2 regions of the Psychrobacillus sp. FSL K6-1267 genome follow, and region 2 is predicted to be linked to the other one. Evidence: riboswitches for the same ligand, from Rfam matches in the RefSeq annotation. Region 2 holds a riboswitch; the other holds the start of a gene.

Region 1 (3,082 bases), 3.2 Mb from region 2:
GCATATGAGAGAAATGACAATGGCGCATTCTACAAAATAAATGATTATGATTGGGAGTCCTACTTAAGTGAATAAGCTTGGACATAGATTTAGGAGGTAATTGCGTTGAATATTACTCAATTAAAACAATCACTATTTAAACGAGCTACGATTTTTGAAACAGGAGGATCTCGGCCGACGGAAGAATTGGGAGAGAGCTGGATAGGAAATGTTATGTGGGGTAGCGGAGAAAATAAATCTCCTCAGTTTGAACCAATATGTACTATATTTCTAAAGAATTTACCTTATGTACCGAAGGAGCTAAAAAACATTCAGTTAATCACTGTTTATATGGATTTTAATGTATATAATCATTTAATTGAAGATAATTTAGCTTCTTTTTTTAAGATAAATTGTTTTACTAATATTAATGAAATACAAAAGATAAATGAACAATCTTCAAGAATGAAGTCTTTTCCATTAAAACCAATATTAGTTGAGAACGATACCCCAGCATGGGATTCAGGAGATATAGAACCAGAAATTCAAGATGAAATTTTACGTCTTGAATTGGAGAGTGATATAGAGTATTACGACGATATCGTCGAAAATATTTATCCCATGCACAAGGTTGGTGGATATCCATCCTATACACAGAGCGGAGTCTCATATGGTGAAGATTATCCGTTTGTCTTTCAGATAAGCTCTGATGCCAAGGCGCAATTCAATATAGTAGATAGTGGCAGTTTTTATTTTTTCTACAATCAAGATAAACAAGATTGGATTGTGTACTGCGATTTTTATTAATAGTCCAGTGATTACTCATAGATTACAAGGTTAAGGAATTAATGTTTCGCTAAACTCGGAAAATTGCTTGATATTAATTTATTTCTCGAATTTCTCTTCTAGTCTCCATCTCGACAACATTTAATTATAAGGTATAATAAATGCAAAGCAGCAATGGAATATTTTTTGCGTAAAGGTGCTCTAGTTACGGATTGCTAGAGTTAAAAGGGAAGCTGGTTAAAGTCCAGCGCGGTCCCGCCACTGTTAGTGATGCATATGCATCATAAGCCAGAAAACCTGCCCTTACGTGCATACCCATTACCTACGCGGATAGGTCTGGTGTAGGTCAGCTATCGGTATTTTGTGGCAGATTTATACCTATCTATCTCTCATCCTAGGATGGGAGATTTTTTATTGATTTTAGGAGGAATGAAGGATGAAAAAGTTTTGGTTAATTATAGGAATGACCTTGCTTGTGTTAGTTGGATGTAATGAGCAAGAGACACTTCCATCAGAAAAAGAAGATAGTTCAGAAATTGGAAATTCAGAAACTGCATTTCCGCTTACATTGACGGATGCTGTAGGCCAAGAAATCACATTAGAGGAAGCTCCGAAGACCATTATTTCCATGATTCCAAGTAATACGGAAATTCTATTTGCATTAGGGCTTGATGAGGAAATTGTCGGCGTTAATGATTACGAGAGCTATCCAGAGGAAGCCTTAGAAAAAGAAAAAATTGGTGGCATGGAGTATAACATTGAAAAAATTATCTCTTTGAATCCGGATATTGTCTTCGCTCATGAGTCCGTAGTAGGAATGGCTGACGCTGGGTTACAACAGCTACGAGATTCTGGTGTAAAGGTTTATGTAGTACAGGATGCAAAGGATTTTAACTTAACCTATACATCCATCGAGCAGATTGGTCGTGCAACAGGCAAAAATGAGGAAGCACAGGCCATTATAAAGGATATGAAGGCAAAGGTTGACGAAATTCAAGAAAAAGTTTCAAAAGTAGAAACAAAGAAAACAGTTTTTGTAGAAACCTCAGATGTGCCTGAGATCTATACTCCTGGTAATAATACATTTATGCAAGAAATTCTAACGATGGTCAACGCAGAAAATATCATGGCTGACCAAGAGGGCTGGTTCCAAGTCAGCCCAGAAGAAATTGTAAGTCGTAATCCTGATGTTATGTTAATCACGTATGATTACGTGGATGGCATTGTTGAAAAGGTCAAGCAACGTGATGGTTTCGATACAGTGACAGCTATTAAAAATAATGCAGTAGTACAAGTGGATGAGGATACCACAAGTCGCCAAGGTCCACGTTTAGTAGAAGGTTTAGAGGAAGTGGCGAAGGCTATCTATCCGGAGGCATTTAGTGAGTAAATCAATGATCGGTTACATTCTGTCACTGGCTACGTTGGCTGTAGCCATTTGGCTAGGTGTATCGGTCGGATCTGTAAAGGTGCCGATCAGTACTTTATGGGATACAGGAACAGATGCGATTGCAACTAATATAGTATGGAAGATTCGCATGCCGCGGGTTATACTCGCAGGATTAGTCGGAGCATCCCTGGCAATAGCGGGAGCGGCCTTTCAAAGCTTGCTTAAAAACCCACTAGCCGACCCTTATACACTGGGAGTGTCGTCCGGAGCATCTGTTGGTGCAGTGGCTACACTCTTTTTTGGAATTTCGGTACCTTTCTTAGGAATGTTCACCTTGCCTGTTTTCAGTATGGTAGGGGCATTAGTTACAATGCTCATCGTTATTTCCTTCGCAAGGCTAGTAGATCGCGCGATGAAAATGGAAACGATTATTTTAACAGGTATTATATTTAGCTCATTTCTTGGTTCAGTCATTTCCTTAATGATTGCTCTGACAGGTGAAGAGCTACGGCAAATTATTGGTTGGCTGTTAGGCAGTGTATCTATGAGGGGCTGGAGCTATGTTCAGATGGCATTGCCATTCATGGTAATCGGTTCACTATTACTATGGTTAAATCGTAGGGAGCTAAATGCCATGCTCTTTGGAGAAGAACGAGCACAGCATCTAGGTGTGGATGTAAAGAAGCGTAAAATGATGATATTAATTGGTGGGTCAATGCTTACAGGCACAGCCGTATCAGTGTCTGGAACCATTGGTTTTGTTGGATTGGTAGTGCCACATATGACTAGACTTTTATTTGGCTCCGATAACCGGCACGTGCTTCCTTTGAGCTTTATAAATGGAGCTTCTTTATTGATCATTTGTGATCTTGTATCCCGTACGATTATTTCTCCAACAGAGCTTCCAATAGGGGTAATTACTGCGTT
Region 2 (3,082 bases):
AACATATAAAGCTCTTTTTCTAACGTCTCAATATAAATATTCGCTGTCATGTCTCTCTCTCCCTCGGTACTATTCATTAGATAGTACTATACCATAACACTATTATTCATTGCAAGGTACCAGTTTTAAAACAAAAGAAGTTGGTCTCCTCAAAACGAGACCAACTTCTACTTTATTCAAATATCTCTGGATAAACGGTTTTAGCTACTAGTTCTACAGCTTCACCAATTCGTGGTCCTGGGCGAGACATAATGTCCTGATCTAATTGGAAAATGGCGTTGTTTTGCACTGCCTCCAACTGATTCCAGCCTGGACGAGCCTTAATCTCACCAATTGGATCTTCTACATAATTTACGGTAGTCAAGATAATCGGAGGATTTTTCTTAATGACATCTTCCTCAGATAATTTAATCCATCCCTCTTGGTCTCCAAAAATATTTACAACTGTAGCTTTACTCAAAACTTCTTGTTGGAAAGTATTTTTTCCTGTTGTAAAAATTTCTGGAGATGGGCTTATTTCAAAGTAGACGTGTTTCTGATCGCTTACACCTGATACTTTGTCCTGAACACTTTGAATAGTAGTTTTAATAGAGTCAACAAGATCGGTTCCTTTATCCTCTACTCCCATTACTGCGGCCAACTGTTCAATATCTCCATAGACGTCTTCAAATGATAGCGCCGATTGAATGACAAAAACATCTAACCCCGCGTCTTCCAACACTTTAAGCTCTTCCTCAGATCCAGTTGTATAAGCAATTACAACATCTGGATTTATCTCTAAAATACGTTCTGCGTTGAACTTCATAGAATCGGAAACTCGTTCAATTTCTAGTGCCTCTTCTGGATAGGTATCGTATTCTGTAGCTCCAACAATTTTATCTCCTACACCAAGGGCAAACAGGATTTCTGTGTTACTTGGTTGTAGAGACACAATCGTTTCCGGAACTTCTTCGAATGTAACTTCTTTCCCCATATCATCCGTTACAGTATATTCTTTTACTTCTTGTACAGAATCTGTTTCAACAGCTGTATTTTTTTCAGCCTCTTGGCAGCCTACAAGCAAGATAGAAAGTATTAGTACCGCTAACCAATTCCTTAATTGTTTATTCATTTGTTAATCCTCCACTTTTTTCTTTTTTCTCATCGGATATGATTTACTGACAAATTGAATCTCTTCTACTCCATGATGCTTATTTACATATACCGCCATTGCAAACAATACATTTGCTAATAGCTGTGTGTAATCAAACAAAATCTCTGGTACTTCTCTTTCTAATGAAACTTTATGTAAAGCCCTTACAGATTTTTTTGCTTCACTACGACACACGTGTAATTCACATGCAGCTGTTGAGCCTTGTGGAAGTACGAATATATCTACTCTTCCTTCCACTTCACTTACGTAGAAATCATACATATCACTTAGAATTTGTAAATCCTTTTCATTGATTGCTAGCTTCCCTCTAACAGAACCATTTACGTGATATGCCATCGGTGCCAGATACATTAAATCCTCGTAAACTCTTGGAATATCTTTTGTTAAAGATGCGGCCAATCCAATACGTGTGGTCAATGAGTCTGTTCGAATCTCAAAGTCTACTGTAGACGGCTTTTCTCTCATAAATGGATAACAAATATATCGCATGTCTTTTTTCAATGCTCTGCCCCCTTTCCAAGTTATTTGTGAATTTTCGGCAATACAATACTCGACTTCTTACAGCACAAAAAAACGCCACCCTAAAAAAGGGCGGCGCAATACCTATTTATCGTTAGAAATTTAATCGAAAATAGAAACGTGCCGTACAACCCCTTAACTTCCGAAGAGTATTTATACGTTCAAGAAAAGGCCGGTCTCCTGGCTCATGCATCATTTTACTCTAAGAACCTTCCCATTGGCTTTTAGCCAACAGTGGTATTTTTCTTATTTCATCAGCATTTACAGTTGCGGATACAGCTTCGGTTTTTCACCGAATTCCCTAATTAAGCTGACAAGTCAGCACCTTTTCCCTGCAAAAATTATTCACTTATCGTAAGTGTACCATAGCCTTTCAATTGGTGATAGAAGCTTGTGAAACAACCAGCTTTTTACTCTTTTATTAGCTATAAAGTCTGCAATTATTTTGTTTCTCATTCAATTTATGCTACTGTTTTTATATGAAAAAATTTATTCCACTTTTACTTTTACTTGTCTTTGTATTTATAGCCTCCGGGCAGACTTCCGAGCAACAGTCTTTGGTAGCCGTGCTTAAAGAATGGCTTCCAAACAAGCCATTGGAGTCTTTTTTATCATTATTTCATATTCCTTATTGGGGATTCTATGTCTCTGTCGAGGAACGTGGCTACTATGCATTTGTCGAATTCTTAATAAGAAAAGGAGTCCACTTTTTTTATTTTGGTTTGATTAGTTTAGCTATTTATATTGCTTTGCCGAAGAGGAAGTATCGAAAACTTACTGCAATAATGATTACCTTTCTTCTAGCAGTCGCAGATGAATTCCATCAATCCTTTACGAGTGGACGATCTGCCCTTTTTCAGGATGTTCTATTAGATACAGGCGGGGCTATTTTTGTCATGCTTCTGCTAACGTTTGTTCAATGGTTGAAGCATAGAAAAAACGCTAACCTTTAGAAGGAAGCGTTCTTTCCCTATCTATTTACATCTTTTTCTCAACAAGAAAACAATCCCTAGCGTGACTACTGAAAAAACAGTAAGTATTTGATTAAACGGAAGGACAGGCTTGAATTTAACTTCCTCCGCAGTGATTTCATATATTCCAACCGGTTTTATCGAAAAGGCACCACCGCCTCCTTCTCCTTGACCTGTAGAATTTTCTTCATCTGAAATCGTGTTACCTCCACCTCCGCCTCCACCTACAAAATAATTAACTTTGGCAACAGGTAAGATCCTTTTGTTCTCCAATACAATTGGTTCTCCGTATATAAGAGACACATCTTTTTCTCTGGAAAACTTTTCGAAAATGGAACGGACTGGGGATTGAAACAATGGTAGCTTTCCCCCTTGTTTTTCTAGGTTACTTGATTTTTCCTCCATTAAATTATCTCCTTTAATTTAGAATAAGTGTCAT

What was found. A riboswitch is a leader RNA that binds a small molecule or an ion and turns the genes downstream of it on or off. The one in region 2 is predicted to bind cobalamin.
Region 1: it holds a riboswitch for cobalamin, as region 2 does, so the genes downstream of both, MHB55_RS03495 (ABC transporter substrate-binding protein) here and MHB55_RS19685 (hypothetical protein) in region 2, are expected to answer to the same signal.

The regions. Positions count from the first base shown of each region.
Region 1 is NZ_JBBOOR010000001.1:681,313-684,394, forward strand. It holds gene MHB55_RS03485 (immunity protein Imm33 domain-containing protein) at 1-75, shown strand, start outside; gene MHB55_RS03490 (DUF1963 domain-containing protein) at 106-786, shown strand; cobalamin riboswitch at 943-1,084, shown strand; gene MHB55_RS03495 (ABC transporter substrate-binding protein) at 1,202-2,155, shown strand; gene MHB55_RS03500 (FecCD family ABC transporter permease) at 2,160-3,082, shown strand, end outside.
Region 2 is NZ_JBBOOR010000001.1:3,842,622-3,845,703, forward strand. It holds gene MHB55_RS19675 (HAAS signaling domain-containing protein) at 1-50, opposite strand, end outside; gene MHB55_RS19680 (ABC transporter substrate-binding protein) at 173-1,111, opposite strand; gene MHB55_RS19685 (hypothetical protein) at 1,115-1,654, opposite strand; cobalamin riboswitch at 1,826-2,016, opposite strand; gene MHB55_RS19690 (VanZ family protein) at 2,152-2,625, shown strand; gene MHB55_RS19695 (spore germination protein GerW family protein) at 2,647-3,048, opposite strand; gene MHB55_RS19700 (GNAT family N-acetyltransferase) at 3,062-3,082, opposite strand, start outside.